2 linked regions of the Phyllobacterium zundukense genome follow. The protein of the gene in region 1 interacts with the protein of each later gene in a pairwise test. Links are inferred from orthologs where the notes say so. Each region holds a gene or a part of one and is shown on either strand. Other genes may lie near its edges.

Region 1 (6,236 bases):
CACGAGGGCTCGGCCACACTGGCTTACGCTGCCTACAACATCGAAAGCCTCGCAGAATACGAGGCTTATCGGAGCCGCCTCATGTCCGATCCGATTGGCCGCGCCAATTATGAATTTGCCAAAGAGAAAAGGTTCATCCGGCGCGAGGATCGCACATTCCTGCGTCTCGTCACGGGAACGAAGGGAGGATTGATCAGATGATTGCAGTGATTTTTGAAGTGGAGCCCGCCGAGGGCCGTGGCAAGGATTATTTCGACAGGGCTGCAGATCTGCGTCCACTGCTGGAGACGATGGACGGTTTTATTTCCGTGGAGCGGTTCCGCAGCCTTGCCAACGAGAACCGCTACCTGTTCCTCTCCTTCTGGCGCGACGAGGCGTCAGTGGCGGCTTGGCGCCAGACCGAGGAACATCGTATGGCCCAGCGTGACGGTCGCGGTGGTATCTTTGCCGATTACCGGCTGAGGATTGCGTCCGTTGTGCGTGACTATGGGTTGCGAGCCCGTGATGAGGCTCCGCTTGACGCGCGGGTTTACCATCACGCCTGAATCCCGTGGTTGCGCTGGGCACATGCCGGTCCGGGACCACGCATATAGTGGCGTTCCGGCCGGTAGCTCGGCACAATGAACTCGCGGACGACGCGAAGCGTATCGCGCAGCTGGATAATCATGGTCATCATTCTGGTCTCTTGGTTCTGGCTTGCCGGGCAAAGCCGGTAGCGATCAATTAGCTAAAATTTAACTCATAAAGATGAACACCTCCTGAACGGCGTTGGTTAAAATCAGGTGAATTCATGAAAAATTAGCCTTAACCAGTTGGGTAAAAACGATTTTCTAAAATGGGAAAAGGACGCAATTTCGCCCTTTTCCATTGGATTTCAAGTCTGATTCAGCGCGAAATTGCAGCTATTGTGACGGTCACAGAATCACGCGTTGCCTATCAGAATGCCTGTTGCCAGGACCAGGCTGCCCCCAAGCACGACCTGTATGGCCGCCCGGAAGAACGGCGTCTCCATGAAACGATGCTGAATATAGGCGATGGCCCAGAGTTCCACGAAGACAACCAGAGCCGCGATTGTAGTCGCCGTCCAGAAATCTGGAATGAGATAGGGCAGCGCGTGACCGAGACCGCCGATCGCCGTCATCAGGCCGTTGGCAAGACCGCGCTTCAGTGGCGAGCCGCGCCCCGACAACTTGCCATCATCATGCGCAGCTTCGGTGAAGCCCATGGAAATGCCAGCGCCAAGCGACGCGGACAGACCGACGAGAAAGGTCTGCCATGTGTCCTGGGTGGCAAAGGCAGCGGCAAAGATTGGCGCGAGGGTCGACACCGAACCATCCATCAGGCCGGCAAGACCGGGCTGGATGTAAGTCAGGATGAATTGCCGGCGCTCGGTCTGCTTCTCGTCCCGCTGCACCGCGTCCGGCGTATGCTCGATGCCGAGGCGATGCGCCAGCGATTCATGGGCCTTTTCGGCGATAGCAAGATCACCAAGCAGTTTGCGCGTCGAGGCGTCACGCACAAGTTTCAACGCCTCCGTATAGAAGCGGTAGGCCTGCTCCTCCATCTTCTCCGCCATTTCCCGCACCTTGTCGATGCCGAGCGGGCGAACCAGCCAGTCTGGCTTGCGCTCAAGGTAGCCCTTCACGTGCTCGCGGCGAATGAGCGGTATCTGGCTGCCAAAACGCTGCTGATGCAGATCGATCAATGATTGGCGATGGCTGTTTTCTTCCTCTGCCATATCCTCAAACACCTTGGCACTTTGCGGGAAATCGTCGCGCAATCCATCCGCATAGGCGAGATAGATCCGCGCATCGTCCTCCTCCGACGAAATGGCGAGTGCCAGGATTTGCTGTTCCGATAGCGACGGAAGGTCGTGGCGGCGGTGACCGAAAAAGCGGCTGAGCATGACATCGTTCCAAGTTAGAATGATTCTAAACTATAGAGTCGAAGGACGCGATTCAAGCCCCAATCCCCCGCTTTTGACCCCATGGACAGAAAGGAGGCGCAGGAGTATCGTCCGCCTCCGCCGACCCTCATTAACAGAGTTTCATCATGACACTTGCCGGTTTTGTCGCCTATTCGGGTGCACTCGCCATTGCCGCCGCCATTCCAGGACCGGGTGTAACCGCCCTCGTCGCACGGGCGCTCGGCTCCGGCTTCCGCTCCTCGCTCTTCATGTCGCTCGGGCTGATCATGGGAGACCTCACCTATCTGACTGCGGTCGTGCTCGGGCTTGCCATGGTCGCGCAGACATTCGGCACGGTTTTCCTCGTCATCAAGTGGGCGGGCGTTGCCTATCTGGCCTATCTCGCCTGGGGCTTCTGGACGTCCGGCATTTCGGCAGAAAAGATCGAGGCAAAGAAAAGTAGCGGCAGTGGCTTCTCCGCCGTTCTTGCTGGCCTGGCCGTGACGCTTGGCAACCCGAAGACCATGCTCTTCTATATCGCGCTGACGCCGACTCTGGTGGACTTGCACACGATCACCCTCGCCGATTATTCGATCCTGGCCGCGCTGACGGTCCTGGTCCTCCTCGTTGTGCTGGTGCCCTATCTGGCCCTGGCAGCAAAGGCGCGCGGGCTGCTCGCCTCGCCGCGGGCACTCAAGCGGCTGAACCGTACCGCCGCAGCCTTCATGGCGGGCGCGGCCTTGGCCATCGCCGGGCGCTCTTCTTGATCCGGAATATTATTCTAACAGCAGGCCTATATTAGTAGGCCTTTCCAACTGAAACATGGTTTGCGCACGGCTTCGACTATGAATTTTCGGATGCGCCCCATAAGATCGGTTCACGACGCAATCCAGCATTGGGAGAATATTGATGAGCAACGATAACGCGCGCAAACCCGGCCGTGGCCGCATTTACAATTCCATTGTGGACACGATCGGCGATACGCCCATTATCCGTCTCGACAAACTGGCCAAGGAAAAGGGCGTCGGCGCCAATCTGCTGGCCAAGCTCGAATTCTTCAATCCCATCTCCAGCGTCAAGGATCGTATCGGCGTTGCGCTCATCGAAGCGCTCGAGGCCCAGGGCAAGGCGACGCCGGGCAAGACCACCCTTGTCGAACCGACCTCCGGCAATACCGGCATCGCGCTGGCTTTCGCCGCAGCAGCCAAGGGCTACCGTTTGATCCTCACCATGCCGGAAACCATGTCGGTAGAGCGTCGCAAGATGCTGAAGCTGCTCGGTGCGGAACTCGTCCTGACCGAAGGCGCCAAGGGCATGAAGGGCGCCATCGCCAAGGCCAATGAGCTCGTCGAGACAACGCCCGATGCGATCATCCCCGGCCAGTTCGACAATCCGGCCAACCCGGAAATCCACCGCAGGACCACAGCCGAGGAAATCTGGAACGATACGGACGGCAAGGTCGACATCTTCGTTGCCGGTATCGGTACGGGCGGTACGATCACCGGCGTCGGCCAGGTGCTGAAGCAGCGCAAGCCCGACGTGCAGGTCATTGCGGTTGAGCCGAAGGATTCGCCGGTCCTCTCAGGCGGGAATCCCGGCCCGCACAAGATCCAGGGCATCGGCGCCGGCTTTGCGCCCGCAGTTCTCGACACACATATCTACGATGAAGTCATCCAGGTTTCGAACGAGGATTCCTTCGCCAATGCGCGTCTCGTGGCGCGGCTTGAAGGCGTGCCGGTCGGCATTTCCTCCGGTGCGGCGTTGACCGCTGCCATAGAGGTTGGCAGGCGTCCGGAAAACAAGGGCAAGAACCTTGTGGTTGTCATCCCCTCCTTCGCCGAGCGTTATCTGTCGACGGTGCTGTTTGAAGGGCTGGAATAGCCTCTATCGCAGAGCGATGACATGTTCCCTTGGTGAGTGCAATCAGCGTCTTGTGCGTGGTTCGACAAGCTCACCATGAGGAACGTGGAGAGGTTTCAGGGAGCCAGGAACGGCAACGCTCACGGGAATGATTGCAAATCACCATTCTCCCTCATGGTGAGCTTGTCGAACCACGCACCGCCGATCTACAAAACCTACTCGCTCTCGAGCATTTCCTTGACTGCCGTTGCAAGCTGCTTCAGCGAGAACGGCTTCGGCAGGAAGCCGAATTTGGCATCTTCCGGCAGGTTGCGCGCAAAGGCATCTTCCGCATAGCCCGAAACGAAGATGAACTTGATATCCCCGTATTCCTTGCGCAGTTCGCGCAGAAGCGTCGGCCCGTCCATTTCGGGCATCACCACGTCGGAGACGACGATATCGACCTTGCCGCCGAGTTCCTTCATCACTTCCAGCGCCTCGACGCCGCTCGACGCCTCGTGCACCGTGTAGCCGCGTGATTGCAGTGCCCGCAGACCACCCATGCGAACGGCATCCTCGTCCTCGACCAGGAGCACGGTTGCAGAACCGGAGAGATCAGTGGCTTTTTCCGTCTTCTTCTCCTTCCTCGGCACTTCGGTCACGATGACTTCGCCATCGGCGTTCAGCATCGGGGATTGCTTTTCCTCCACATGCCGCGGCAGGAAGATACGGAATGTCGTACCCTTGCCAAGTTCTGACTCGGCGTGGATCGATCCGCCCGTCTGCTTGATGATACCATAAACCATCGACAAGCCGAGACCCGTTCCCTTGCCCACTTCCTTGGTCGTGAAGAATGGCTCGAAGATTTTCGCGATCACTTCCGGTGTCATGCCGGTGCCGGTGTCCGCAACCTCGACCAGAACGTAATCGCCCGGAACGAGATCGCGGTAGTTGAGTTCGGCGCTCTCGGCCTCATTCATGTTGCGCGTGCGGAGGATCAGATCCCCACCCTCTGGCATCGCATCGCGTGCATTGACGGTAAGATTGACCACGACCTGCTCGAACTGGCCGAGATCGGCGCGTACCGGCCACAGATCGCGGCCATGCTCGATCTTGAGGTTGACCTGGGTGCCGGCAAGGCGCGTCAGCAGCATGCGCACATCGGCAATCACGTCGGTCAGATTGAGCACTTCCGGCCGCAGGGTCTGGCGGCGCGAGAATGCCAGCAGCTGCCGCACCAGCGAGGCGGCGCGATTGGCATTCTGCTTGATGTTCATGATGTCGGCGAAGGATGGGTCCGACGCACGATGATTGGTCAAAAGCAGGTCCGACGACATGATGATCGCGGTCAGGACGTTGTTGAAGTCGTGTGCGATACCGCCTGCAAGCTGCCCTACCGCCTGCATTTTCTGGCTTTGGGCCATCGTGGCTTCGAGCGCCTTCTGTTCCGTTGTCTCGACCACGGAAACGATGGCCGCTTCCTCGGCGCCATCTTCCGAGCCCGCATCGAAGACCGGGCTGATATAGAAGCGAAGATGCCGGTCCTCATTGCCCGGGATAACCGTATCGACGGGAGAAATCTCCGCCTGGCCGGCAAAGGCTGCCGCAAGCGCCCGGTCAAAGGCCTCGCGATCGCGTTCATGCACGACGGTTTCGAGCGGGATGCGCCTGTCGATGTCATCGCGGTCAACAACGGGCGAGAACAGGCCGAGGAACCTGGCATTGGTGCGCAGGATCTTGCCGGTTGCGTCGACAGCGGCAATCGCCATGGATGCCGAATTGAAGAAGCGCGTGAACCGTACTTCGGCGGCGCGCAAGGCTGCAGACGTATCCTCACCCTCGGCGCGGTTGAGGACGATGGTGCGGGTGGGTCCACGCCTGCCATCACGCTGCGCCTGAACGCGGTGATAGAAGCGCACAGCGAGGCTCTGACCATTGGATTTCGCCAGATCAAGATCGATGACCGTATTGCGGCTGGTACCCGGTTCCGTCTTGACGGCGTTGATCAGTGCCATGCCATTGCCGGCCACGATCTCACGAACCATCATCGAGCCCGGGGTAAACCGGGTCAGGTCAACGCCGAGCCACTCTGCCAGAGTGGCATTGATATAGATGATGCGCCCATCGGGATCGGCTGAGAAGAAGCCGGCCGGTGCATGATCGAGATGGTCGATGGCTTCCTGGATGTCCTGGAAATAGCGTTCCTGTTCGGCACGCTCGGCAGAAATATCGGCGATCTGCCAAGCATAGACCGGCGCGGTCTGGTCGGGGATACCGGCAACCGGGCGGGCCTTCACCCGGTACCAGGTCGGCACGGGCTCGCGGGATGGATCCAGCGGGCGCGACAGGCGCAACTCTTCCTGGCCGGAAACGCCGTCGCGCACCGCATTGGCAAGGCGGTAAATGGGATCGGAGGCGGAAGCTTCACCGGAAAGAATGTGCTCGATTGCCCGCACATCATTGGAATTGGTCACGCCGGTGAGTTCGGCAT
Region 2 (4,609 bases), 710 kb from region 1 along the record:
GCCATGTTGCCATCACGCGGCGGGCGGTTGATGACAACGCCCTTATCCTGCAGCGTCTGGCAGGTCTCGTAGATATTGTCGACGACATAGGCGAGGTGACCGAAATTGCGCCCGCCGGTGTATTCCTCCGGGTCCCAATTATAGGTCAATTCGAGTTCCGGAGCCCGTTCTGCGGCCGATCTGCCCTTGTCTTCCGAGGCTGCGAGGAAGATGAGCGTGAACCGGCCTTTTTCGTTTTCCGTGCGGCGGACTTCTTCCAGACCGAACTTGTTGCAATAGAAATCCAGCGATTCATCGATGTCGCGGATACGGACCATTGTGTGAAGATAGCGCATCTTTTGCCCTTGGTTTCTTTTCACGGGAATTGAAAGGTGGTGGCGTTCGACCCTGCCGATGGGTTACGAACCACCCCGCATTTCGTAGCACTTAATATTTAGCTTCACAAACTTGTGGTTTAAGCCAACAAACGCCGTTGAGGATAAACACCAGTTTTGCGTGTAGTTTTCAACAAAACCAACAGATGATACTTGCTCTATGGCCTTGGTCAGGTGTTATTCTTCGGCAAGAGAATCAGTGTTTCCTGCAGGAGAGGAGGGGCTAGCTTCATGTCGGACAGACCAGTATCAGCCCAGCGTTCCCCCGATGACGAAGGTCTAAGAGACGATTTGGACCTCATCGAGGTTGCGGGCGCGATAAAATGGTTTGACGTGGCCAAGGGTTACGGCTTCATCGTGCCTGACAACACTGATCTTCCTGACATCCTTCTCCACGTTACCTGTCTGCGGCGCGATGGTTTCCAAACCGCACTTGAAGGCGCGCGCGTCGTCTGCGAAGTCAAGCAGGGCGAACGCGGTATGCAGTGTTTCCACGTCAAGTCCATGGACAACTCGACCGCGGTTCATCCGACGGAAATGCCGCCGGTGCGCACCCACGTCACGGTGACGCCGTCGAGCGGGCTCGAGCGCGTTCTGGTCAAGTGGTTCAACCGCACCAAGGGTTTCGGTTTCCTCACGCGCGGCGAGGGTACCGAGGATATTTTCATCCATATGGAAACACTCCGCCATTTCGGCCTGACCGAGCTGCGTCCGGGACAGGTCGTGCTGATCCGCTTCGGCCATGGCGACAAGGGCCTGATGGCTTCCGAAATTCATCCGGATATCGGCACGCAGCTGCCGTCTTCGCACTGAAGACCCAACGATGTCCCGCCTGAAATCAGTTCTGGCCGGTATGGTTTTTCTCCTATTTTCGATAATTCCGGCATTAGCGCTCGATCAGGCGCCCATGCACCTTGCCATCGACCCTGCGCCGCTGACCGTCAATACGGCCAAGGGCGATGTGCCGTTTCGCGTTGAGATTGCCGACACGAATGAGGAGCGCGAGCGCGGCCTGATGTTCCGCAAGGATTTGAAGGACAACAGCGCGATGCTGTTCATCTTCGATGACACCCGCCTGGTCACCATGTGGATGGAGAATACGCCGTCAGCCCTCGATATGCTCTTCCTCGATGAAAAGGGCCGCACATCCGCCATTCGCGAAAATGCGGTCCCGTTTTCCCGCTCCACCATCTCTTCGGGCGGTCCCGTTCGTTTTGTTGTGGAGGTAAAAGCGGGAACGGCAAAACGCCTCGGCTTGACAATTGGTGACAAGGTGCGGCATCCCGCTATTGAAGCCATCGGGCACTAGCAAGGCCAGGACATGCAGTTTTTCGACAATGACGGATTGAAGCTCGCTTATCTCGACGAAGGCGAGGGCGAACCCGTCCTGCTCATCCATGGCTTTGCATCATCGGCGTTCTACAATTGGGTGCAGCCCGGCTGGATACCGACGCTGACTGCGGCGGGGTACCGGACCATTGCGATCGACAATCGCGGCCATGGCCAATCAGACAAGCCGCACGATAAGTCGGTCTACACGCCAACCCTGATGGCGGGTGATGCCGCTGCTCTGCTCGACCACCTTGGCATCCAGACCGCCCATGTCATGGGCTATTCCATGGGCGCCCGCATCAGTGCATTCCTGGCGCTGCAACATCCCCAACGGGTTCACGACCTGGTTTTTGGTGGCCTCGGCATCGGCATGGTCGAAGGCGCCGGCGACTGGTCGCCGATCGCCGAAGCGCTCATGGCGGATGATCCGGAGGCAATCTCTCACCCGCGTGGCAAGATGTTCCGCATGTTTGCTGACAAGACCAAGAGCGACAAGATTGCGCTGGCCGCCTGCGTGATCACGTCCAAGGAAGAGATCAGCGCCGAAAACATGGCGCGGATAACCCAGCCCGCGCTCGTCGCCGTGGGCACGAAGGACGATATTGGCGGAAGTCCGCACCGGCTTGCGGAATTGATGCCGCAGGGCGAGGCAATCGATATCCCCAATCGCGATCATATGCTTGCCGTTGGCGACAAGGTGTTCAAGCAGGCTGTCCTGGACTTCCTCAAGCGCCATCCGCTGTGAGCAAATAATCAGCCAATTGCGATCTGACACGGGCAAGGGAACATGGTCGTCCACCTGTTCGTTCCTTGCACGACAGTGCTGCATGAGCTATGGCAACTCTTCAATGAGACCGTGATATTCAGGCAAATCGATCATTGCTTCAAAATTTCTTGCCTGAGGGCTCTGGAAATTGGAGTGTCAAGCAATCATTTTTGCCGTATGCTGAATTCTAGAGCACGAATTTTGGCCAAATGCCCGGAGTAGGAAATGTCCGCTAGCAGTCCGATAAAAATGACCGGATCGGTCAAGCAGATGGATCCGATTTGGCTTTCCATTCGTGCGGAAGCCGAAGAGACGATCCGTAACGAACCGCTCCTGGCGACGTTCCTCTACACGACGATCCTCAATCATCAGTCACTGGAAGAGGCGGTGATCCACCGGATTTCCCAGCGTCTCGATCACCCGGATATGGAGTCGGAACTGTTGCGGCAAACCTTTACGGCGATGCTGGAAGCAAACCCGTCCTGGTCGCAAATCCTGCGGGTTGATATCCAGGCCGTCTACGACCGCGATCCGGCCTGCACCCGGTTCATCGAGCCTATCCTTTATTTCAAGGGCTTCCAGGCAATCCAGACCCATCGCCTTGCTCACTGGCTGTGGAACGAAGGCCGCAAGGATTTTGCGCTCTATCTGCAAAGCCGTTCGTCCTCTGTTTTCCAGACGGATATTCATCCGCAGGTGCCAATGGGCCAGGGCGTGTTCTTTGACCATGCGACCGGCATTGTCGTCGGTATGACCGCCGTCATCGAAGACAATGTTTCTATCCTGCAGGGCGTTACACTTGGCGGCACCGGCAAAGAATCCGGCGATCGTCATCCGAAGATCCGTCATGGCGTGCTGATCGGAGCCGGGGCAAAGATTCTTGGCAATATCGAAATCGGTCATTGCTCGAAAGTCGCTGCCGGGTCGGTCGTTCTTAAGCCGGTCCCGCACAATATCACCGTCGCTGGGGTTCCCGCCCGGATTGTCGGTGAGACAGGCTGCGCTGAACCCTCCCGCGCCATGGACCAGCTCGTCACCAACTTCGATTAAAGGCGGCCGCAGAGGTCTCCACGCGGCAGCACGGTTGCAATCTGCCCTTTACAGGGCGGACTTTCGCATGCCAAAAGCCGCTAGCCAATTACGACAGGAGACCTCAAGTGAAACCCGAAGAACTGAAAAAACTCGACAGCTATTTCAAGCGCACATTCAGAAACACGGAACTCACTGTGAAGGCTCGGCCGCGCAAGGACGATTCAGCCGAACTTTATCTCGGCGATGAATTCCTCGGCCTGATCTACAAGGATGAAGACGAGGGCGAGCTCTCCTACAATTTCTCCATGGCCATCCTCGAGATGGATCTCTGATCAGCTCGACCGTTTTGAGTGACGCCGTACCGGCGTCACTTCAGCCCCTTGATATGGGCTTGGGCAAACGCCTGCATTTGCAGGTCGATCTGCTGCCAATCGTTCAGCATTTCCCTTGGAAAGCGATAGGTTAGTTGAAGATCTTCACCGACAAAAATATCCCGCTGACATGATGCAAGGTTGTTCCTGGATGTTTCGATATCGAGGCAGCGCGCCACGAATGGCGCTTTTCCTGCGCGCTGCGGCGAGACAATCAGCTCCTCATTGACAAATCCACTCTCGGTTTGAAGCGTCTGAATGGTCAAACCGGCCGGACCCTTGACGCCGGGCCCATCCGTCAACGTGCTGTAGATCGGACCATAGCGGTCTGACATGTCCTGGGAGATGGCACGTGGCTCGAAGGTCACGAACAACAGCCGTTTTTCCGGGCCGGAACCATTGAAATCCTGAATGAACTCTGGTCGGTAGCCTTGCATGTCAGGCCAGTGCAAATAGATATCGACACGCTCTGCGACACCGCCTCGCCGCTGTCTGTCGAAACGTATCATATTGGCAGGGAGCGCCAGCACAGTGTTGCCAATGACAATTTCCTGAAGGGTCGTGTCTTCCGTATGCCCGCCCAGCGAAATGCCGTGGCCAAGGAAGCGGCCGGCAGCAGCAAGGCCCAGCGACAGAACTGCGAGCGCTGCCACACAATAGAAGATGCGCTGCAGGGATGAGCTGCCTGCAATCGGCTCTATCCTGTGTGTCGAAGACTGCATGAACCTTCCGAA

Evidence for each region. Proteins that work in one complex are often made in the same cells at the same time.
Region 2: the proteins of cysK (region 1) and cysE interact in binary tests that used the Escherichia coli proteins (3 or more experiments, as listed by UniProt). The link is inferred for Phyllobacterium zundukense from one-to-one orthologs.

The regions. Positions count from the first base shown.
Region 1 is NZ_CP017940.1:1,318,977-1,325,212, reverse strand. Bases 1,912-4,801 are described here. They hold cysK (cysteine synthase A), read left to right. Parts: upstream 1,912-2,815; coding sequence 2,816-3,787; downstream 3,788-4,801. Other genes in these bases: cckA (cell cycle histidine kinase CckA), read right to left, coding at 3,982-4,801; BLM14_RS06440 (LysE family translocator), read left to right, coding at 2,053-2,673. In the rest of the region: BLM14_RS06455 (NIPSNAP family protein), read left to right, coding at 1-201; BLM14_RS06450 (antibiotic biosynthesis monooxygenase family protein), read left to right, coding at 198-545; BLM14_RS30905 (hypothetical protein), read right to left, coding at 536-676; iron exporter MbfA, read right to left, coding at 923-1,906; more of cckA, read right to left, coding at 4,802-6,236.
Region 2 is NZ_CP017940.1:2,032,878-2,037,486, reverse strand. What follows is about bases 1,673-4,609. They hold cysE (serine O-acetyltransferase), read left to right. Parts: upstream 1,673-2,697; coding sequence 2,698-3,522; downstream 3,523-4,609. Other genes in these bases: BLM14_RS10205 (hypothetical protein), read right to left, coding at 3,872-4,597; BLM14_RS10210 (DUF3126 family protein), read left to right, coding at 3,630-3,836; BLM14_RS10220 (alpha/beta fold hydrolase), read left to right, coding at 1,696-2,451; BLM14_RS10225 (DUF192 domain-containing protein), read left to right, coding at 1,673-1,683. In the rest of the region: BLM14_RS10235 (VOC family protein), read right to left, coding at 1-335; BLM14_RS10230 (cold-shock protein), read left to right, coding at 606-1,187; more of BLM14_RS10225, read left to right, coding at 1,198-1,672.